DNA from 4 places in the Alteromonas sp. ISO5 genome. Region 4 is predicted to be linked to each of the others. Evidence: predicted binding sites of a transcription regulator. Region 4 holds the regulator's gene; each other region holds the start of a gene.
The links. The regulator LexA, encoded in region 4, represses DNA repair genes until DNA is damaged. The targets are predictions, from matches to a motif close to TACTGTATNNNNATACAGTA.
Positions count from the first base shown of each region.

Region 1: a site for LexA is predicted at 2,846-2,865, ahead of uvrD (DNA helicase II). Genes of this name have one in related genera too.
Region 2: a site for LexA is predicted at 3,146-3,165, ahead of recN (DNA repair protein RecN). Genes of this name have one in related genera too.
Region 3: a site for LexA is predicted at 3,973-3,992, ahead of dinB (DNA polymerase IV). Genes of this name have one in related genera too.

Region 1 covers NZ_CM176572.1:2,209,114-2,215,157, reverse strand. Annotated here, with positions in the region: gene AC2T0J_RS10100 (MBL fold metallo-hydrolase) at 1-173, shown strand, start outside; gene AC2T0J_RS10095 (MipA/OmpV family protein) at 227-1,135, opposite strand; gene AC2T0J_RS10090 (hypothetical protein) at 1,335-1,688, shown strand; gene cysE (serine O-acetyltransferase) at 1,741-2,556, opposite strand; gene uvrD (DNA helicase II) at 2,880-5,048, shown strand; gene AC2T0J_RS10075 (GGDEF domain-containing response regulator) at 5,057-6,044, shown strand, end outside.
Region 2 covers NZ_CM176572.1:5,032,845-5,038,888, forward strand. Annotated here, with positions in the region: gene AC2T0J_RS22765 (hypothetical protein) at 1-1,371, shown strand, start outside; gene AC2T0J_RS22770 (response regulator) at 1,371-1,814, shown strand; gene AC2T0J_RS22775 (hypothetical protein) at 1,817-2,989, shown strand; gene recN (DNA repair protein RecN) at 3,182-4,867, shown strand; gene AC2T0J_RS22785 (outer membrane protein assembly factor BamE) at 5,024-5,380, shown strand; gene AC2T0J_RS22790 (DUF4097 family beta strand repeat-containing protein) at 5,581-6,044, shown strand, end outside.
Region 3 covers NZ_CM176572.1:918,574-924,617, forward strand. Annotated here, with positions in the region: gene AC2T0J_RS04145 (hypothetical protein) at 301-486, opposite strand; gene AC2T0J_RS04150 (DUF3592 domain-containing protein) at 631-1,074, opposite strand; gene ppnP (pyrimidine/purine nucleoside phosphorylase) at 1,182-1,466, shown strand; gene AC2T0J_RS04160 (MBL fold metallo-hydrolase) at 1,536-2,390, opposite strand; gene AC2T0J_RS04165 (DUF1653 domain-containing protein) at 2,498-2,728, opposite strand; gene dinB (DNA polymerase IV) at 2,827-3,906, opposite strand; gene AC2T0J_RS04175 (DUF3360 family protein) at 4,299-5,819, shown strand; gene AC2T0J_RS04180 (hypothetical protein) at 5,943-6,044, opposite strand, start outside.
Region 4 covers NZ_CM176572.1:1,649,246-1,655,289, reverse strand. Annotated here, with positions in the region: gene AC2T0J_RS07535 (cytochrome c oxidase assembly protein) at 1-368, opposite strand, end outside; gene ctaD (cytochrome c oxidase subunit I) at 379-1,995, opposite strand; gene coxB (cytochrome c oxidase subunit II) at 2,005-3,117, opposite strand; gene lexA (transcriptional repressor LexA) at 3,554-4,177, opposite strand; gene AC2T0J_RS07515 (methyl-accepting chemotaxis protein) at 4,476-6,044, shown strand, end outside.

The DNA of each region.
Region 1 (6,044 bases), 560 kb from region 4:
TTGGCCGTACCGACTTTCCACAAGGCAATCATCAGCAATTAATTGATGCTATCCGTGACAAGCTGTTTACCTTACCAGACGAGATGATTGTATATCCGGGCCACGGCCCAACGACCACCATAGGCCACGAGCGTAAAACCAACCCGTTTGTCGCCGACGCTAAGTTTGGCTGATGTCAATGATGTATGAAGCCGTATGACACGGTTTCATACGCGTTTGAAATACCTTACCAGCTGGCTTTGGCATCGCTTTTATACGCACGCCAGACCAATCCGACACCAATACTATAGGTAATATCTTGCTCGTAGAGCGGACTGTCTTGATTCGCTGATCCACTGTTAAATTGCACTGACGTGGATAAAAAGCCGCGAACATTGTCGATTACAGGAAAAGCAACACTGGCCGACAATTCGGCTCCCAGATAGCCACCTTTTGCATCGTAAGCGGGCCTGGTTGCGGTTGCATATTCCGGCGTTACCGCATAAAAATAGTCATGTAACTTTTCCGTCGCCCAGGTCGCTCTAAAGGCCAGCCTCAATCCGGTATCAGGCAGGAACACATCGCGTTGCTGATAGGTTAACGCAGGCTCAAAAACAAAACCTCTGGCGTCAAATCCACCAAAGTCGGTTGAGACCACAGCGCGTGCCTGAAAACGGGCATTAAGGCGCGAGTGACCACCACCGTCAAAAGAAAAGTCTTTTATTTTATAAATCAGCTGTGGGCCGACCTCCACTAAATAGTCAAGCTCAGGCATGCCTTCACGGGCGGTATTATCATCACTGTCTGCCGCAAAAGCGCCACTGAAACTCAGATCCAACTCAAGCCTTTCGTTTTCCAGAAATACGGCCCTGGCACCACCTTGCCCGCCAACCCGAAAAATATCACCTCGATAAATCACGTAAGGTAATGCCAGGGCCACAAAATTACGTTCTGCTGAGGCTGGATAGTTAGGTGTTTCTATCATGCCGCCGCCAACGCCGGCTTCCCATAACGGCAGTTTTTCATTTAGCCCCTCAAACCCGGTTAAATCACGATTTGGCGATTCCTCGATGTCTTTATCTTCAGACGCCGCCTGAGCCGACAGGCACAGCGTTGTCAGAAGAACCAGCATGCCGAGTGTTTGAGCAAAATACATAACAACATCCTTAAAGAGAAAACCGCCGCCAACCGGCAGACCTTATACCTGACAAAAGCCTCCTTTATACTGACTAAACAACGTTAGGGATGAAAAAATTCGTCCACACACGACAATCGGATTGTGACGCAGAATTCAGGCTTCAGCCCGTGGAAAATTACGTTATGATGCCATTACTTCAGGCTAACAAGACTCTCTGATGGGATTGCTGCACTATTTAAAACAATGCTTTCGCCCCACACCGCAGCGCGTCATTGTGGCAGGCACGGATATCGCGTCCTACCAACTGATTGAATACCTGACGCAGGCGGCACAGTTTGAACCGTTATATGTGTTGAACGAGGAGCCCTGGCATCACCGCAGCTATATGTTTGGCGCACAGTTGCGCTACGCCAGTGAACTCATTGCGCTGGTTGAAAAGCATCAAATTAGTATGATCTTTTGTGTCACACCTGAAGATTACACCAGATTACAGACTGAGTATGGAAAGGGCTTATCAGTAAAAGGCTGTGAATTGTGCTTGCTAAGCAAAGGTGAATTCCCGCAAAACTAATCCTCCCGTTGGCACGGCAAACGCTGACCGTTTTAACGATCAGCCGTAAGCTTTAATCTTGCTCGTAGGGCTGGTTGTCTTCCAGCACGTTTTGATTCATAGAGTCGCAGGGTCGTGAACAACAGGGACGGCCTACCACTTTGGCCGGCACACCCACCACCGTTACATGCGGTGGTACATCATTAAGCACAACACTACCCGCGCCCACTTTAGAGCCTTCGCCAATTTCAATATTACCTAACACTTTGGCACCGGAGCCCAGCATTACGCCCTGGCGGATTTTGGGGTGACGGTCGCCGCTTTCATTACCTGTACCGCCCAGAGTCACGTTTTGCAGAATCGAAACGTTATCTTCAATGACTGCCGTTTCGCCCACTACAATACCGGTTGCATGGTCGAACATTACGCCCTTACCGATAGTTGCCGCAGGGTGAATATCTACAGCAAACGTTTCTGAGTTCCGGCTTTGTAAAAACAGTGCCAGCTGATGCCGCCCCTGTTGCCACAAATAATGCGCCATCCGGTGCACCTGAACCGCCTGAAACCCTTTGAAATGGACCAGCACGTTGAGGTAATTGGTAACGGCCGGGTCACGAGTGTAGATGGCACGAATATCTTCGATCGCTGACTCAACAATTGCCGGCTCCAGCAAATACGCTTCGTCAAGAATCTCCCTGATGGTCAGTGCGGGCATCACATCGTCGGCCATTTTGTTCGACAAAATAAAGCTCAGCGAAGACTCAAAGTTATGATGGGTTAAAATGCAGGCATGAATGAAACTCGCTAATAGCGGCTCTTCATCGACAATTTGACGCGCTTCTTTTTTTAGCTGCAGCCAAAAGTCAGCAGTATCGGTCAGTGCATGCATGGGCATTCCTATAGTTTGCTGTGCGGGTAAGGTTGAACAAGAATAAACCAGCCAACGCGCGTAGCGGTAACATAATGGTTTATGGCACCAATTCAAGAGGTAACCCGAAAAAATTACGATAGCCGGAGAATTCTGCGCGGTCTGCGACACCGGAAAGTTAATACTACCTTGTATCCGACCGGATTTCGCCCAGATCCCTTTCATTATGTGACTACGGGCAATAATCCGCCATTATTGTGCAAGCGCGGTTTAACGCAGTAGGCTTTAATGGCATACTCTGCTTTTTATGGCCTGAATAAAAACACAGGTGTTTTTGTATTGCTATGGATGTTTCTGAGTTACTCGACGAATTAAACGATAAACAGCGCGATGCCGTTGCTGCGCCGCTGTCTAACATGCTGGTGCTAGCGGGTGCCGGCAGTGGTAAAACCCGTGTGCTGGTGCACCGTATCGCCTGGTTAATGCAGGTGGAAAATATCGCCCCTTACAGTATTCTGGCGGTGACCTTTACCAACAAAGCGGCGCGTGAAATGCGCGGCCGTATAGAGCATGTTATGGGCCGGCCGTTAAATACCATGTGGATTGGTACCTTTCATGGCCTGGCACACCGTTTATTACGCGCTCATTACGCCGAAGCCAATCTGCCGGAAAATTTCCAGATCCTCGATTCAGACGACCAATACCGTCTGATACGGCGGGTACTGAAGGCCATGAACCTGGATGAAAAGCACTGGGCCCCCCGGCAAATCCAGTGGTATATCAACGGCAATAAAGACGAAGGTCTACGCCCTCAGCATATCGAAACCCATGGTGATCATACCCAGCAGAAAATGCGCGATATCTATGCGGCCTATCAGGAAGCCTGTGACCGCTCAGGGCTGGTCGACTTTGCTGAATTGTTATTGCGAGCTCACGAATTATGGGTTAAGAATCCAGATGTACTGGCGCACTATCAGCGTCGTTTTCGCGCAGTACTGGTAGACGAGTTTCAGGATACCAACAATATTCAGTATGCCTGGTTGCGGCTGTTATGTAATCAGGACAACAACATAATGATTGTGGGTGACGACGACCAGTCTATTTACGGCTGGCGTGGTGCTAATGTGGATAACATCCAACACTTTCTGAAAGATTTCGATGGTGCTTCCACCATTCGTCTGGAACAAAACTACCGCTCTACCGCCACCATATTGAAAGCCGCCAACACAGTTATCGACAATAACCAGGGCCGCCTGGGTAAAGAACTCTGGACCAACGGTGACGATGGCGAGCCTATCTCGATTTATGCTGGCTTTAACGACCTCGACGAAGCCCGCTTTATCGTTTCGCAGATTTCCGACTGGCATAATCAGGGCAACCAGTTAAAAGAAGTCGCTATTTTATACCGCAACAATGCGCAATCACGGGTGCTGGAAGAAGCGTTGCTACACCAAAGCCTCCCCTACCGTATTTATGGCGGTCTGCGCTTCTTCGAACGTCAGGAAATTAAGGATGCACTGGGTTATATGCGCCTGGTCAATCACGCTCATGACGATGCTGCATTTGAACGAGTAGTGAATACGCCCAGTCGCGGGTTAGGCGAGCGAACGCTGGCGACTATTCGCGAACAAACACGGTTGCAAGATTGCTCCATGTGGCAGGCCAGCTTGCAACTCATTCAGGATGGTAGTCTGAAGGGCCGCGCCGCCAATGCGCTGAACGCCTTTATTGAGCTGATTAATAAACTAGCCGACGAATTTGAAGGCCAGCCTCTGGAAGAACAGGCTAACAAAGCCATCAACCAGTCTGGACTATATGCTATGTATCAGGCTGAAAAAGGCGAGAAAGCCCAGGCGCGTCTGGAAAACTTAGAAGAATTGGTAACCGCCTGTAAGCAGTTTGTTATTCCCGAAGAAGCCGACGACATGACACCACTGCAGGCCTTTCTCGCCCATGCTTCACTGGAAGCCGGTGAAACCCAGGCCAGTGGTGATCAGGACGCGGTGCAACTGATGACCATTCACACGGCCAAGGGACTTGAATTCCCGCTGGTCTTTATTGCCGGGGTTGAAGAAGGTATGTTCCCAAGCCAGATGACCAACGACGAACCGGGCCGTATGGAGGAAGAACGCCGACTTTGCTATGTGGGTATGACCCGGGCCATGAAAAAGCTGTACATGACCTACGCCGAAATGCGCCGGGTGTACGGACAGGAAAAATATCACACAGCATCACGGTTTTTACGGGAAATTCCCAACGAATGTGTGGAAGAAATCCGTCTGACGTCTACAGTGTCAAGACCGGTCACAAGTCGTTTCAGCAATGCAGCGTCCCATGAGCGGATGGAGCAAAGTGGTTTTTCACTGGGGCAGCGGGTAAAGCACCGCAAGTTTGGTGAAGGCGTAGTACTAAACTATGAAGGTAGCGGCGACCATGCCCGGGTTCAGGTAAACTTTGACGAATTCGGCAGCAAATGGCTGGTACTGAGTTTTGCCAAACTAGAGGTGATATAGGACGCATTGTGCAGCAGAAGGTGCTGATAATTGAAGACAGTACGAGTACTATCAGCCTGCTGACCAAGCTGGTTGAGATGGCGCAATTAAAGCCAGTACTTGCCACTTCACTGACTGCTGCCAAACACATTTTTATTAACAGTGACCCGGAAGATTTTCTCTGTGCCATTGTGGATTACGACCTGCCGGATGCTCCCAATGGTGAAGCCATCGACTTTTCGGTAAAAAGCTATTTACCGACCATTGTTACAACTGAAAGGTTGGAAGAAGATATTCGCAAAGCGGTGTTATCCCGCGAGGTAGTAGATTATATCCCCAAAGAAAACGCGCAGATTTTTGACTATCTCATGCGTCTGATTGGCCGGTTAGAGAAAAATAAAACCACCGGCGTTCTGGTGATTAACCCTAAGCGAAGTGAGCGCACCGCTATGGCGGCCCTGCTGCGTCGACATAACTTTATTACCTACGAATGTGCTGCTGCCGCACAAGCCGAAACACTCCTCGATGAACACAGCCATATCAAGCTGGTATTCGTCGACAGCGATCTTCAGGATAAACCGCCTACGCAATTTGTTGCCTGGTTGCGCAAACAGTACAGCAAGGAAGATCTGGCGATAATTGGTCTTGCCAACGACCGCAATAATCTGTTGTCGGCGCGATTTTTAAAAAGCGGCGCTAACGACTTTGTGCGCAAGCCCTACCACCTCGAAGAGTTTCTGTGCCGGGTAAATCAGAACATAGAACTGCTGGAAAATGTGGAAACCATCCGACGCACGGCCAATACCGACTACCTTACCGGCTTACCTAACCGCCGCCACTTTTTCTATACCGTTAATAAGATGCAACGCAATCAACCAGCCAATCAGGCACTGGCGTTACTGGATTTAGACTTTTTTAAAAGCATCAACGACACCCACGGCCATGATGCTGGCGATGAAGTACTGAAAGTGGTGGCTAACCGCCTTGCCGTAATGTGCGCAGATGTGATTATCGCCC
Region 2 (6,044 bases), 1.8 Mb from region 4:
CAGTATACGAAAAACTCATGCGTTAAAAAATTGGGGAAAGGTAAGCTGCATGTCGATCAGTCTAAAGTATTTGCTGAATCAAAAAGGCTTTATGCGTCAGTTTTTGAAGAGCTTGTTTTAGAGTTAGATAGAGAGGAATCCTCTCCTCAAAGCGAGTTGAGCGTAAGCGTTACACAGAAAGATCAGAAAATTGTTAGAACAGACAGAAAGGCTTTTAACCTAGCATTATTTTTGATGCTAGAAATAAGAGATATTTACACACTAAACCCAATGTTTGGATTGGATAACTCTCTAAATGTAGACATTAGACACAATGGTATTGTGCCGAGATTGAGATCAGTTTTTGAAAAGCATGATTTACTATGCAGGCAAGTCAATGGCGAATATTTAGACAATGAGTTTATAGAAGATTGTTTTAAAGCAAGTTTAACGAATGTTTATTACCGCAAGCTGCAAGATGCTTTCAAGGTATTTTCTAAATCTGTTAATGACTTTTTAATTCGAATAAAAAATAGTTACATGCAGATAGGCACAGATGACCTATCTTCAATTGATTCTTTGTTTAAATTTTCATTTGAGTCAGATGAAGTAAATAACATGCTCAGTTTAATAAAGAGTGGAAGTACTTTTGACGAAATTATTAAATGGAATATTAACTCTTTGGATAGAAAAGCAGAACAGCTAATTGAAGCGGGAAAAGTCATTATAGTTAACTTATTGCCAACGAAAGTAGATAGCTATTTTAGAGAGTTAAAGTACGTCTCAAACGATTTGAGGAACAATGCATATCGAGTAAATGAAAAAATTTCGCTAGCAAAAACGGATCTAATAAGTGCAAGTAATGAAGTTAGTGGCTGGTTAGATTTTGTTAAGTCTTCTGGCGAACATTTTGATATCAATGTGCCTATATTGGAAGCTTTAAATTTTGTACAAAATTTGTTTCCAAAAGTTGAGGTTTCAATAAAGCAAGGAACCGTTGTTTCAAATATATATGATGGCAGGCATTTGAAAAGTTTCATAAGGGTTTTCATTATGTTGTTTGAGAACTCTGTAAGTAGAAGAAAGTTCAAACAAAAGTGTGAATTAGTTATCGGTTGGGAAGAGCAAAATGAGAGTTCTACCTTAACAGTATCTTCTCTTTCTAAAAATATTGATTTAGCAAAAGTACAAGAAATAAATAACACGGTTAATGATATCAATTATCTAGATAAAGCTAGCCGAGATAAAAATAGTGGCTTTTATAAAATTAAGAAAATATTTGAACAGGATCTCAATGCACAAAATAGAATTGAGCTATGCGCAGATGGAGATTCATTTAGAGTAAAGATTGAATTTGTTAATAAAAACATTTTAAAAAAGGAGTCTGACTAATGAAAATTCTGATAGCGGAAGACAATGCTACAAAGGCTGCTCAAATAATGGAGTTGCTATTAGAACAGCTAAATTTAAATTCAGCGGATATAACTCTGACAACAAATAAAGAAGAAACTATAGAGGTACTTACTACTCAAACGTTTTCACTCTTAATACTAGATATGAGCCTACCAAGGTATATGAATGATATGGATGATATTAAACACCTTGCTGGTAAAGATATTTTAATATTCATGAGACACAGAAGAAAGTTCATACCTACGGTTGTCATAACTCAACATGATGTGTTTGGACATCATAACAGTCAAATATCTCTTGAGAACTTGAGTAGTGAGCTGATGAATGATTTTAGTAAATTTCTGGTTGACGTATTGGCTTGGGATTCTTCATCTGAACATTGGAAAGATGAACTAACAAAATTTATAGAGAGTGTTGAGTAAGAATGATATCTGTTCTAGTTGTCGAGGATGATGACTCAAAATTTGAAAATGTAAAAAGTATAATCGAAGAATTAAATATTCCAGAGAGAGGGATTTCAAGAACTATAAGTGTTCAGGAAACTTTGTCTGCTCTAGAAAACGCTAAATTTGATGTGTTGATATTAGATCTCCAGATTCCACAGAGGGTTAACGAAGAAAAAAAGGATACTGGTGGGTTAAATGTTCTTAAAGTTATAAAGCATGATGTTAAGAGAAAGGGCGATAAATATAAGACACCAAACGTAATTATTGGGCTGACAAAACACACAGAATTATTTGAAGAACAAGCTTCTTTATTCACGGAACAAAGAGTATTTTCCTATGTATATGATCATATAGATATGACTTGGGCAGATGGGATAAAAGAATCTATAAATGAATATATTCACTCTAAGCAGACATCAACAATTCATAAACCTACAGATAAGGTAATTTACTCTATTCATGGGATACATTCATTTGGACGTTGGCAAGGCAAATTGGATGAATATATTAAAGAGCAAGGCAGTGAGTTTGAGCACATAGAATTTAAATATAACTTCTATCCTGTTTTTTCTTTTTTGATACCACCGCTGCGAAATCGTGAAGTTAAGACCTTTATTACTGAACTGCAAGATCTGGCAAATAGAAATAGAACCGCAGAAATTAACATTGTAGCTCATAGCTTTGGTACTTTTGTCGCTGTCAAAGCGCTAGAAAAAATCCCGTTAATTACAAGTCCCAAATTAGGGCGGGTTGTACTCTGTGGAAGTGTATTAAAGTCCAACTATCAATTGCAAAAAATCATTAATAAACATGAGATTAAAGGGATTGCTAACGATTGCGGTATTTCGGATAAGGCGCTAGTCCTCAGTCAGGCTTCTGCTGTTGGCTTGGGAATGGCTGGTAAAGTTGGTTTCAAAAATACATTTGCGGGCTTGATACAAAATAGGTACTTCGAAGGTGATCACGGTTTATTTTTTAATAAAGGTTTCTTTAAAGATTGGTTAGACTTCTTTTCAGGTAAGCAATTAGATAAACAAGATGACAGGAAAGATCCAAATATATGGTTGTCTATTAAAGCTTGTTTAGTTTTGTATAGCCCATTGATATGCTTATTAGCAGTAGCCTATCTGATTTATTATATTTGTTTCTGAGGCACTGTTTAGAGAGCGAGAATTTACGTCTACAAGCTACAACACATAAGAGATTCACCTATTTAGAAACAAATTCACTGAATCTGAAACCTACACTGTAATAAAAAACTACACAATAACATTTTACTCAGCAGAGATACTGTATATAATTACACTTACTGTATATTTATCTAGTTATTCTGTGAGGCATTTATGTTATCGCATTTATCGGTTAAAAACTTCGCTGTAGTAAAAGAGATCAACATCGCCTTTGAGACCGGCATGACAGCGATGACCGGTGAAACCGGTGCAGGTAAATCCATTGCTATCGACGCGCTTAGCTTATGTCTTGGTGAGCGTGCCGATGCATCCGCCGTAAGGAAAGGGGCTGATAAGGCAGAGATCATTGCCTATTTTTCGCTGCTTGACGCGCCCCTGGCGAGAGCCTGGCTGGATGAAAATGACGTGGTACTGGATGATGATCCCAACACCTGTTTTATTCGTCGACTGATCTCAAAAGAAGGCCGCTCAAAGGCATTTATTAATGGTGTACCGGTTGCGCTTCAGCAGCTTAAGCAACTGGGGCAGTTTTTATTGGCGATCCACGGGCAGAATACACACCTGCAGTTATTAAAAGACGACGTACAACGCAAACTTCTGGATGATTTTGCCGAACACGGCCCGTTACTCTCTGCTACAGCATCTGCTTACCAACACTGGCAACAACTGGCAAAAGAACTCACTGCCCTGGAGCAGGCTGCCCAGCAACGAGCCGACAGAGAACAGTTGTTAAGCTATCAGGTAGCAGAACTCGACGAGTTTTCATTAGCTGAGGGCGAGTTCAGCGAGCTTGAAGCTGAACACAAGCGCCTGAGCAATGGCCAGACCTTGCTCGAAGAAGCGCAAAAGAGCTTTTATCATTTATATGAAGCAGATGAATTTAACGCGTTGTCAGCTATCCAGACCAGCATTGATAAACTCAGTAATCTGGAAGATCATGACCCGGCATTAACCCCCATTGTAGCGCTGCTGAACGAAGCGGCCATTCAGGTGGAAGAATCGGCTAATGAGCTACGCAGTTATTGTGATCAACTGGAAATCGATCCAATGCGTTTGCAGCAGGTTGAAAAGCGCTTTGCCCAGGCCATGGAACTGGCCAGAAAGCATCAGGTGTTGCCAGAATCCCTGTACGAGCATCATCAGCAACTGTCTGAAGAGCTTGCAGGGCTAAGTGCAGATACTGAAAGACTGGTGGTTCTGCAAGAAGACCTTGAAAACAGTCATGCCCAATACCTTGCCGCCAGCGAAAAACTGTCGCAAAGCCGCAGCAACGCTGCTGAAAAGCTAGCTGCTTTGGTTCAAACGCAGGTTCGCACCCTGAATATGCCCCATGCTGAGTTTTATATTGAAGTGTCTTATTGCGAACAGGCCCGCCCTTCTGCGCAGGGAATGGATACCGTGGTCATGAAAGTGGCGACTAACCCGGGGCAACCTCAGGATCGCCTCGACAAAGTGGTGTCTGGCGGTGAGTTATCCAGAATTGGGCTGGCTTTACAGGTGATCAGCCGTGATACCAGCTTAACCCCTACCATGATTTTTGACGAAGTGGATACCGGCATCAGCGGCCCTACGGCTTCGATAGTCGGCCAGTTATTACGCCGTTTAGGTAAGGAAAATCAGGTCATGTGTGTTACCCACTTACCGCAGGTAGCGGCGCAGGCTCATAATCAGCTGTTTGTAACCAAAACCACCGAGAACAGCGAAACGCAGACCCATATTTTAGCACTTACCGAACAAGCCAGAATTGATGAGCTGGCACGTTTACTGGCGGGTGATAAAATTACCCCTAATGCGCTGGCTAATGCCAAAGAATTACTTGATAATGCGCTGGCGAACTAAATTGCAATTCATTGGTCAAAGTTGACGTGCCGGTGTTGAGCGATTAGCATGCTCGACACCGATAGCGTCTGTAAAGACTGTTCAACACCCATAACAGCCTGGCATGCAGACTAAATAATAACGAATACTTACTGTAATAATTGGATTTATCTGTTAATGAAGCTGTCTCACCTGATTGTTGTGCTTTCACTTACTTTTTTATCAACTGCATGTTCTAACTGGATTTACCGGATAGATATTCCTCAAGGTAACTTTTTGGACGAGCGGGACGTAAAAAAACTGCGCATTGGAATGACAAAAGAGCAGGTTGAGTTTGTTCTGGGCCGCCCGATCCTTAAAGACGCCTTCGATAAAGATACCTGGTATTACTACTATGAAATGAAGCGTGGCATGGAAAAACGTGGTGAAGATTTTGAGAAAAGCCTAGTCATTACTTTTAATAACGACCGCGTAGAAACGGTAGACAGCGATTTCGAACTATCTGAAGATTTCAACACGCCTCTGGAGCAATAACACCATTCAGTATGGCTTGCTTAACCTTCAATAATAAGTAAGCCATTATTTAAGTCTTGTTGGTTTGAACACCACGCTCACATCAACTATGCCCTCCTTTCCACCGCGTCAGACATATTTTGAAATTATTTTAAAGTACGCCCTTTACATCCTCCATGCTAAGGTTGTCCGGTCTTTAATCTAAACTATTCAAATGTATTATGAAAAATCGCTTAATAAACACCTTACGCCTGGCCCCCATATGCTTTGTGATTGGTACGGCGCTCACTGGTTGTGTTATCAACGTCGGCGGTCATAGTTCTGCTGACTATGATGGTAATGTAAACCGGGTTTTCGGCAGCATAAGTGTGTCGGAGAATCGACAGGTAGGCTCCCTGACTACGGTTAATGGTGGCATCACCTTAGGCTCTAACGTTAAAGCGGATGAATTAACCACGGTTAATGGTGGTGTTACGGTAGGCGATTTTTGTGAAATTGATGGGATCACCGTGGTAAATGGCGACATTGAAACCGGCCAGAAGCTGATTTCAGGTGACGGTATTGAGTCGGTTAATGGTGATATCACCCTGGACTCCGGCGCTAAGGTTCATGGCAGCCTGATCACCGTTAATGGCGACATTGAAGCAACGGATATCACTCTTACTGACAGCATCGAAACAGTTAA
Region 3 (6,044 bases), 730 kb from region 4:
TTTGATATGAGCTTAGCCAAACAGCGAAGTTTTTAATTTGTAAGTGCTTATCGGTTATGCGTGACATTTTCAACTTGCTAGAAATAAGGTGAAGAATTTTCAAAGGCCCGCTGTGTTTTTTAACACGAAGAAAGTGAAATAAAAAATGGCCGCATTGTTTGCGGCCATTTTTTATTTCGCTTTTTTAAGTTTCTTTTTCAGCTTTTTTACTTTTGTTTCTTGTTTTGCAATTTTCGCTTTGCGTGATTTGATTTCTTGTTTTAACGCTTTTGTTTTAGATTTTGCCATCTTAAATGACTCCTAATTTTTATCAGTTTGTTTTTGCTCTCGCTCGTGTTCAGCGATAAAGCTCTTGATGAATCGTCTTACCTCTCGGGCTGCGCTTGTATCGAGCTCATCACAGAGATCAACAAACGCCTTACGCTCCTCATCATTAATGCGGATTATTAATTGACTATTCTTTTTCTTACTTTTTGTCACAGGCAATCAAATCAATAGTAAGGAGTAACTCGATATACAAAAGATAGCAAATGTATATACATTTTTCAATATCCACTCAAACCCGGTGTATACAGGTTAAAGAAGCTTTGCGCATTCTGTCATCCTTAAATGCAGACTTGCTTCAATTTATCATCGCCAAAACCACCAACGCGATACCCCCACTAAAAAGCACATCACCGCCACATAACCCAATATGCTCACCATGGGGCTATAGAGTGCATAACTAAGCACTTCGGCTTGTGCAGGGTGGTCCGGTGAGTAAACAACTGTCAGCTTATCGCCTTCTTTTATTAAGCCCATGCCAGCATAAATATGCGCATTGGCATATATCCGGTAGGTCTCTCCTGCTACCTGATACTGAATCGTAATCTCATGTAACTCAGACTCCCGTGATGAACCTGTTCCCCGGATTTGCTCAATATAAACCTGTTTATCCACCACCGTCCCACTGGCAGAATTACCATTGATAAAACCCGTAAGCACATTACCGCTCAACAGCAACATGATAAACAGGCAAAACCAGCCAGTTGCCAGGGTATATTGCAGGTATGTTCCTTTTTGCGCAGTGCTCAATATTGTAATCTCCCTGAATACTACCGGACTGATCTGACCGGAAATCCCACAATGCGATGATGAAATACTGTATAGTGATTGCCGTTTTTTAGCTAACAGGAATCAATATGTCTTTAAGTGTAAACAGCTATTTCGACGATAACGTTAAATCTATCGCTTTTGAATCGGCCAACGGCCCGTGTACGTCAGGGGTGATGCTGCCTGGTGAATATGTATTCTCTACCAGTAAAGATGAATTGATGAAAGTGGTTGAAGGTGAGCTGGTGGTTAAACTGCCTAGCGCGGAAGAGTTTTTATCGTTTAAAACCGGTAGTGAATTTAACGTAGCCGCGAATCAGTCGTTCGACGTGAAAGTCAGCACTACTACTGCTTACCTGTGCTTCTATAGCTAAGGTTGAGTTTATCCAGCGAGCCGGAAAGTGGCTCGCTGTGTATTCCTCGAGCGGGCAACACACTTCTCATTAATAGAGTGTTTTAATCCACTTTTCTTCGGTAATAAAACTCCAGTCCCACTTGGCGTATTGCTCTGGCAGACCCTTTTCTACTGCTTGCGCTACCGACAAACCTGCTGCTTTTTGCTCTTCCACCCAGTCTTTAGTGGCTTTAATCATCGCTAGAAAGTTTTCGTAATCTGCTTTTTTGGCCAATGGGCCATGACCCGGGATAATCACAGTAGCGTTATTGATTTTCCCTAGCAGGATTTCAACCGCCTTGATATATCCGTCTACTGTCCCGCCAGCGCCTAAGTCGATATAGGGGAATCGTTCGTTAAAAAACAGATCGCCAGTATGCAACACATTGGCCTCCTCAAACCACACCACACTGTCGCCGTCGGTGTGACCGTTAGCTAAGTGAAACACGTTGAGCGTTTCATCGTTGAAGTGGATTTTTATACCATCCTCAAAAGTGACTACCGGCAAGGCAGCTTTGGCGATGGAGTTATCATTGGCCAGGCGGATACGCACGTTCTCATGGGCAAAGATGGTGGCCCCTTTATTATCGTGGAAAAACGCATTACTGCCAGTATGGTCGCCATGATAATGGGTATTGATCACATAGCTTGGAGTGTCTGTTGCCAGATCACCCAGCGCAGCACTGATTTTAGGTGCCAGAGGCGCAAACTGGTCGTCGATGATCAGCACGCCATCGTCACCGGCTGAGACTCCGATGTTACCGCCAGCGCCTTGTAGCATATAAGCACTACCCTTTAGTGGCGTGACACTAATAGACACATCAGCAAAACGGTCCTGAGCAGCACTCTGTGATGCACAAAATATCAGAGCCGCCCCAAGCGTACTGGAAATACGTGTTTTCATTTTTTTAATTACCTGTCGTTAGCGAATAGTGGTTGGATGAAATTCCATTCCACCATTTATAAGCTATTACAGACAAATAGGTTCACCGGAGGTGACAGGATTGTCTCTCAGGGCGTTGTTTCGACGGCCTTTTCCCCCAAAAAGCGAAAGCGCTCCACACTACGCCCGTTTACTTTAACTTCTTCAGTGAACATGGATAGTGGTCTTACCCACAAGCCTCTTTCGCCATATAGGGGGCGGTAAACCACCAGGTGGGTTTCGTCTTCTGAGTGTGTTGCCACACCAATGACTTCGTAATTGTTACCTTTGTAATGTTGGTAAATTCCCGGGCTTATCATTAAATACTTCCTTTAGGTGATGCGCACAGTCAGTTTGTAAGTCTAGTTCAGGTTCCTTGGCGCTGCGAACTCATCAGCGCAGTTTATTTCCGGCCGGTTTACAAGGTTTCAAAAGGTAAATCCAATTGCTTGTTTTCGTCTTTTTCTGCCAGGCCTACCTGCAGGCCTACCAGCCTTATACCCCGGCCATTGCTGCGCTGATACGCTTCCTGCAACAATGGCTTAAACGCACTACGGTGAACACTGGGGTAGCGGTGCTCTGCAGAGGTCAGTTGGAAATCGCTAAACTTTAGCTTCACCCCTAGCGTGCGAATGTTAGGTGGCCGCCCGCCATTATGTTTTCGCTGATGAGCAGTCAGCCTTTCTTGTAATGTAGTATATAGCTTATCGATTATTTCATCACACGCCTCAAGCGACTGGATATCTTCACTTAACGTGCGCTCAACACCTACCGACTTGCGAATCCGATTAGTCTGCACCGGTCTATCATCAATCCCATGGGCTCTGTCCCAGATCACCTGACCAAACTTGCCAAAGCGCTTTTGCAGCTCCGTTATGGGGTAAGCTCTGACATCAGCGCAGGTGTGTAACCCAAGCTGATTAAGCTTTTGTACAGTTACCTGTCCTACGCCCGGGATCTTTTTAAGCGACATGGCTTTAACAAATTCATCCAGTTGGTCTGGTGTGACTACACACAGGCCATTGGGTTTGTTTTCGTCACTAGCTACCTTAGCCACAAATTTACAGGGCGCTACACCGGCTGATGCCGTAAGGTTAAGCTCGCTGTCGATACGCTGGCGAATTTCTTCGGCTATGCGGGTAGCACTCCCCTGAAATAAAGATGAGCCGGTAACATCCAGATAAGCTTCATCCAAAGACAAGGGTTCAATCAGATCGGTGTAGTCGGCAAATATGGCCCTTATCTTTTGTGATTCTTCCTGATAGACCGCCATGCGTCCTTTAACCAACTTTAAGTTGGGGCACAGTTTTAGAGCATAGGCCGACGCCATGGCTGAGCGCACACCATACTTGCGTGCCGGATAATTGCAGGTCGCTATAACACCACGGCGCTCGCTACTGCCGCCAATGGCAATAGGTATATTACGTAGCGCCGGGTTGTCCCGCATTTCTACCGCTGCGTAAAAGCAATCCATATCCACATGTATTATCTTGCGCATGCCTGCTACTTTATTTCGGCCTGATTGGGCAACCGTTGTCTTTGGCTCTTCATGATAGTGGAATAATACTGTATATTTAACCAGCAATCCAGTGTCACTTTTCATTTTTGGCCTGTCTGCGTTTGGCATCTACGACTAATAGCGCATATGGCTATGTTAACAGTTTGTTATCAGAAATTTACTCCTTGTCGAATTTGTTTAGTACTTTAGACTAGCTGCGGAGTATGACCTGCGTGCAGGCGAAGGTTAACATTCTGATTCTACGTGTAAACAGCGACAACAGGTTTGTAAATATAGAGATAATAAATAAACAATGATTTAACAAATAAGCTATTTTATTTTCTCTAGGATGATGTCTGATTCGATTGTACCTTTATTTGGAGTCAGTACACATGAGTACCAGTAACACCGTGGACGGCAAGGCTGATTTGGCCGGGGATGCCCCGTCAGCATCATCGCCGCAGTCTTCAAATTACAGCCAACAACATAAACCAAGCTCAGCCTTTAACAGCAGGGATGAGTACCTGGAACATGAGCTGCAGATCATGTCACCACGGCGCTGGCGGCCTAATCTGCCTTTTCGTGACTATCGTTTTGAATGGGAAGATACTATTCCCGCTATGGCCGGCACCATTGGTAAAGTGGTGATGGTGGGCGCAATTGCTGCCACCTTCGCTGGTCCACTAGGGCTGAGTGACGGCTTTGTACTGGAAAATGTGCGCTACGAACTTATTCTGGTTGCGTTTTTCATTGTGTTGTTTTCAGGATTTATCCTTCCTACGGCAAATTTAGCCGGTACCCATGGCCCGCTGATCCCACTCATTCCTATTGTTGTGGCTGCGGGTGGTCACCCAATGGCCTTTGGCCTCCTCATCGGCGTATTTGGTTTTCTGCTGGCAATAAGCAAGGGGGGCAGTTTGCTGGCGCGGCTTACCAGTAAAGGTGTGTGCGGAGGACTGTTACTCTATCTTGGCTTTATTGGCACGACGTCTCAGGTTAAAAAGCTGTTTGCCTGGGCTGAAGGTATCGATATGGCTCACATCGCCTTTATTGTGATTGCCTGCACCATTGTGCTCTATGCCTTGCTGGAACACTGGAAAAAACGCTGGTTAGCAGTGCCCTTAAGCTGCTTATTGGGTGGCGGCATCGCTTTTCTGCTGGGCGCGCCATTTGAATTTAATACGGCACCGGGTTTTCCGAACATGAGCCCGTCTTACTGGTGGGGCGAGAGTACCGGCTGGATGTTGGGTTTGCCAACCCTCGAAAGCTTTATCGTGGTATTACCGTTTGCGGTACTGGCTGTTGCTATGTGGTCTCCGGACTTCCTCGGCCACCAGGTGTTCCAGAAAATCAGCTATCCGCCGAAAACTGAAAAAGTACAGATGAATATTGATGACACCATGGTCAGTGCATCGGCGCGGCAAATGGTGGGCTCAGTGATGGGAGGTGCAAACTTTACCTCGTCCTGGGGCACTTATATTGTGCCAGCAGCCATTGCCAAACGTCCTATTCCCGCTGGAGCATTGTTAACCGCGTTGTTCTGCGTAATCGCCGGTATCTGGGGTTATCCCATGGATCTGGCTATCTGGGAGCCAGTACTGTGTGTAGCATTGATTGTGGGCGTGTTCATACCACTGTTAGAAGCAGGAATGGAAATGACCCGAGAAGGCAAGACCACCCAGTCAGCTGCTATTGTCGTATTCTCGTCAGCGCTGGTAAATCCGGCCTTCGGCTGGTCCTTAACCATGCTGCTGGATAACCTTGGTCTGATAGGCTGTAAGGAGCGTAGTGCAGAACTTTCCAACATGAGTCGCTGGATTATACCGGGCATTATGTTTGTTGTACTCACTACCGTGATGGCCCTGGTGGGCTTGTTACCCGGCATTCCGGCTATTCTCCCCAATTTTCGTTAATCAGATCTTTGGCACAAAAAAGCCCCGGCGTTAATAACGACCGGGGCCTGTTAATGTTGTCAAAACCCATTCAAATAATACAGTCTTTGTGCCATCAATCGACACAAGCTGAGTAGCTTAATTTTAAAGCGCTTCGCAAGAATAGGTGACCGTACAACGCAGCATATCAGTTTCGCAATTAGTGGTACTGGAACAGTTAGGCATTCCTCTTGATAGATAGAAATC
Region 4 (6,044 bases):
AAATACAACGCCGCCTGGCCCGGTGTAACTGAAGGAATAGCCTGCGCGACCATGGCTTTGCTAGCCGGATTACGCACATAAAACTCCACCATGTTCATTTCACCGGGATGCACCTTTACCTTTTGGGTTTGGGCTCTGAACTCCCACGGCATACCAGTATGAGTGCGGGTAATAAATTCCACCGTAATGGTGCGCGACTCATCCACCTGCCCCTCGTAGTAAACGGCAGCGGTTTCGCTGGTTTTGCCGTTGATGCCAGTGATGTCGCAAAACACGTCATACAACGGAACCAGAGCAAAACCAAAGCCGAACATACCCACTACAATCAGCAGTAATTTGGTTACCAGTGCCGAATTGGAATTGGCCATGTTGGTGCCCTTACTTCACAACAGGTGGCGTTTCAAAGGTGTGATAAGGGGCTGGTGAGGGAATTTCCCACTCCAGACCTTCCGCACCGTCCCACACCTGATCAGACACCGGTTCACCCTGTTTACGACAGGCTTTGATCATCACTACCAGGAAGATGAGCTGTGACAAACCAAAGGCAAAACCACCGATACTGATCCATTTGTTGAAATCCGCAAACTGCAGAGAGTAATCCGGAATACGACGGGGCATGCCGGCTAAGCCGACGAAGTGCATTGGGAAGAACAGTACGTTTACGGAAATCAGTGAGCACCAGAAATGCCACTTGGCAAGCGTCACATCGAACATCCGACCGGTCCATTTAGGGATCCAGTAATACACCGCCGCCATAATCGAGAACACCGCCCCGGTTACTAACACGTAATGGAAATGTGCGACCACAAAGTAGGTATCGTGATACTGGAAATCCACCGGCGTAATCGCGAGCATTAACCCGGATAAACCGCCAATGGTAAACAGCACAATAAAGGCCAGTGCAAATAACATAGGTACTTCAAAACTCATCGAGCCGCGCCACATGGTGGCCACCCAGTTAAACACTTTTACGCCGGTAGGTACTGATATCAGCATGGTGGCAAACATAAAGAACATCTCGGCCGCCACAGGCATGCCGGTAGTGAACATATGGTGAGCCCATACAATAAAGCTTAGCAGGGCTATTGATGCGGTGGCATACACCATTGAGGCATAACCAAATAAACGTTTACGGGCAAAGGTTGGCACAATCTGCGAGATAATACCGAAGGCCGGCAAAATCATGATGTACACTTCGGGGTGACCGAAGAACCAGAATATATGCTGGAACATTACCGGATCGCCACCACCGGCGGCATCAAAAAAGCTGGTACCAAAGAACTTATCGGTGAGCACCATGGTAACCGCACCAGCCAGAACCGGCATTACCGCAATAAGCAGGAACGCGGTAATCAGCCAGGTCCATACAAACAATGGCATCTTCATCCAGGTCATGCCCGGCGCACGCATATTAAAGATGGTCACAATGACGTTTATCGCGCCCATTATGGATGAGATACCCATGATGTGCACGGAGAACACAAACAATGCCGTACTGTCACCACTGTAGGTGGTAGATAGTGGTGCGTAGAACGTCCAGCCAAATGCCGGGCCACCGCCTTCAACAAACAGCGACGCCAGTAAAATCGTAAAGGCAAAGGGCAGGATCCAGAAGCTCCAGTTGTTCATACGCGGTAGCGCCATATCTGGCGCGCCGATCATCATGGGGATCAGCCAGTTAGCCAAACCAGTAAAGGCCGGCATAACCGCGCCGAATACCATGATGAGACCATGCACGGTGGTCATCTGGTTAAAAAAGTTAGGTTCAACAATTTGTAACCCGGGTTGAAACAGTTCGGCCCGGATCACCATAGCCATGGCACCACCCGTTAAAAACATGATGAAGGCGAACCAAAGGTACAAGGTCCCAATGTCTTTATGGTTGGTTGTTAATACCCAACGCATAATGCCTTTGGGAATATGATGCTCATGATGATCGTCGTGAGCATCTGCAGCCCCGAGACCGGGGTTTAAAACGTCAGTTGCTTTACTCATGTTCGGCTCCTATTCCCCGCTTGCGACGGCATTAACGTCTTTGGCCTGCACCATGTCACCGGTGTTATTACCCCAGGCATTACGCTCGTAGGTAATAACTGCAGCCAGTTCTTTGAGGCTCAGCATTTTGCCAAAGGCCTGCATGGCAGTACCGGTTTTACCGTTCAGTACAATGTCGATATGCCCTTGCATATCGTTCAGTGCTATGGGGCTGCCTTTCAGTGCCGGGAAGACGCCTGGCAACCCTTCGCCGTTAGGCATATGGCAGGCTGCACAGGTGGCGTTGTAGACCCGCTCGCCTTCGGTCATCAGCTCTTCCATGGACATACTCATAGCCAGTAAGCGCTGCTCTTCCTCACGTGCCTGCTGACGAATAGACTCCTGCTCACTGACCCACGCCTCATAGGCGGCCGGCTCTTTGGCAATCACCACAACCGGCATAAAGCCGTGGTCTTTACCGCACAGTTCAGCGCACTGACCACGATAGATTCCCGGCTCATCAACCCGGGTCCAGGCTTCGTTAATAAAGCCTGGGTTAGCATCTTTCTTAACCGCAAAATCCGGTACCCACCAAGAGTGAATAACGTCCTCAGAGGTGATCAGAAAGCGTACTTTCTGGCCGGTAGGGATCACCAGTGGGCGGTCGACCTCAAGCAGATAATTTTCGCCCTTGGCATAGCGGTTATCAATTTGTTCACGCTGAGTAGCCAGCAATGAATAAAATTCCACGTCGCGATCCATATACTTGTAATGCCATTTCCACTGGGAGCCGGTTACCAGGACGGTCATATCCGGTTCGGTGGTATCTTCCATTGCAAGCAGGGTTTTGGCGGCTGGTACAGCCATGAAGATTAGAATTAAGAAAGGAATAACGGTCCAGGCGATTTCAACTTTCACACTCTCATGAAAGTTGGCTGGTTTTGCACCCCGTGATTTGCGATGCAAATACATAGAAACAAACATAATCCCAAACACTACTACTGCGATCCCCACACAAATAGAGAACATCAGCATGTGCAGATCATAAACCTGGCCACTGATTTCTGTCGCGCCACGCCGCAGATTCAGTGCCGACACTTCGCTGCTCCCTGCTGCTACTGCTGTCGCACCAGCTAGCAACAGAACGAGTGCTGTCCAGGCTTTCAGTACACATATCCCGAGTTGTTTCACTCGACACCTCCGTTAGACCGGTAGCCACTCGCGAAACGCCCCAACGCGAAAAGTCAGACTGGTCTTTACTGGTTGTTATTTGAACTGCCTTTTTAATATTTTGTGCTTACTTTGTTATTTTATTGTTAAGCACTGTATAAGAATTACTCATTGTGACTATAACGTCCAGCTATTTTTGTCTAAAATTCGGATAAATGGTTATTTTTTGTGCTAAGCGCACAATCAGAGTGAATTTTGTTAGTGAGCTTTTACTAACTTAATAAGCAGACCTGAACAGGCAAAAAGTAACGGGAAAGCGTGGCTTTAAGAGAATAAAACCCTAAAAGCAAGAAAACCGGCGAATGCCGGTTTTCAAATTCATAATTTTAAAAAATAATGTCTGGTGTGCTTACATCCAGTCGGCATTACGGATAACACCTACCGCGATGCCTTCGATATTAAATGGCTGATTAGCCAGATCGACCTTAATGGGTGAGAACTCTTCATTTTCTGCATGCAGCAGTACTTCACGGCCTCGTTTTTCTAAACGCTTCACCGTAACGTCTTCATCGACTCTGGCCACGACTACCTGACCATTGTGAACATCGCTGGTACGGTGCACTGCCAGTAAGTCACCATCCAGAATACCGATATCTTTCATACTCATACCGTTTACACGCAGCAGGAAATCAGCTTTAGGATGGAATAACGCCGGATCCACTTTATAGTGCATCTCTACGTGTTCCTGCGCCAGAATAGGTTCACCCGCAGCAACGCGACCGATAAGCGGTAAGCCTTCTTCTTCTGCTTCATCGTCAAGAGGAATATTCAGTTTAATACCACGAGAGGTACCCGGTAAAATTTCAATCACGCCCTTTTTCGCCAACGCTTTTAAATGCTCCTCTGCGGCATTAGCAGAACGAAAGCCCAGTTGACGGGCAATCTCTGCACGCGTAGGCGGCATACCGGTATCCAGCATAGTGGATTTGATCAGATCGAGTACTTCTTGTTGTCGGGGGGTTAGTGGACGCATAAACAGCCTGTTATTCCATACAGTTGTTAGCAGTATAACGGCTAAAACTCAAAACACAACGACTTTTGTAGGCGCGATTCAGCTAAATGCTCAGGCAGCAGGACTTGATCGCCGCTGGAGGACGAATGGGGGATATTTTCAATATATCAGCGCTAGTGCGACAACCTGGAAAACTCTCCTGAAAGGAGCCTGATGCCCTTATTCCTTTATGTAAATTATGCAAAAAAGCGAATAGTTTCCTAAACTTTCATTCATCGCGCTTAATTTAGCTTTATCCAGCCAACTGAAAGGAATACCCATGCCCATCCGTTCGCTTAGCATTAAATTCAGGTTAGTACTGATTGGTATTATTGCGCTGTTAGCAATGGCGGCCATGTTATTACTGCAGGTCTATCAGGCAAATTCGACCCAGACACTGACTGAAGCCAAGGGTCAGGTTGATGAACTCATCGCCGACATGCTAATGCTTCGCCGGCACGAAAAAGACTTTTTAATGCGCAAACAGGACAAATATCCACAGCGTCATCAAAAAGTAGTCAGCGAGCTACAATCAACAGCCACATCGTTAAAAAGCCACCTTTCACAGTTGAATATCGCCACTCAACAACTCGAGCAGTTCAGCAGGCTTGTAAGCGAATATTCAGCCTCTTTTAAGGCACTGGTGGATATAGAGCGTAACATCGGCTTCACCCAAGACGATGGATTAAAGGCCAGTCTGCGCAATGCTGCTCAACGGTTAGAAGAGCAACTGAACACCGACAACAGAGCATTTACACTGCTGCTGCAAATGCGTCGTCAGGAAAAAGATTTCTTGTTACGCAATGCCGAAACCGACGTGGTGTCTTTTATTGACTACTACTCTCAGTTACGGCCCCTGTTACCCGATGAATGGCAGCAGCTTGCCAGTAATTATGCCGCGAGTTTTGACGCGCTGGTGAAGAACACCCGGGCACGCGGATTAACTCCCGATCAGGGGGCTGAAGGCACTATGCGTGAAACGATCCAGGCAACCGAAGCTATCCTGGATACCATGTCGTCCAACCTGAATGGGGAAATCAGTAGTTCCCTGTCACGGCTACAAGCAATCGGCTTAACAGTATTTGCGGTCATGCTGGCGCTTGTTGGCGGACTCATTGTGCTCCTGGCACACTCCATAAACGTCCCCCTGCAACGGGCCTCTGAACAGATCTCAAGAGTACGTAAAGAGCACGACTTCAGTCTTCGTCTGGAACAAAGTGGTAACGATGAAATTACCCGGTTTAGTTATGATGTGAATTCTTTACTCGATGACTTCCAGCAATTGGTCAAGTCTATAAATGTTGCGTTAACCAACCTTAACAGCGCCACGGCGCAACTAGCCACGGCAACCAATAGCACCGCCGAGGGTATGAAAGTTCAGCAAAATGAGACCGACATGGTAGCAACCGCTATTACGCAGATGGGCCAAACTATTCATGAAATTGCATCAAACACGGCAAATACCGCAGATAAAGCCCGCTCAACCAACGAAAATGCCACTCTCGGTAGTAATCAGGTAATTGCAACCGTTACCTCAATTCGCAGTTTGGTACAGCGCCTGGACAGCGCCTCTGCTGCGGTCAGTGAACTGGAAAAAGACAGTCAGACTATTGGTTCTGTGCTCGATGTGATTCGGGGTATTGCAGAACAAACCAACCTGCTGGCTTTAAATGCTGCGATTGAAGCGGCGCGGGCAGGCGAACAGGGACGAGGTTTCGCAGTAGTCGCGGATGAGGTCAGAACCCTGGCTATGCGTACTCAGGAGTCGACCAGTCAGATTGAAACCATTATTTCGGCCTTGCAGGAGCGCACCCAGAAGATTGTGGGTGAGATGAAAGCCTGCCAGCAG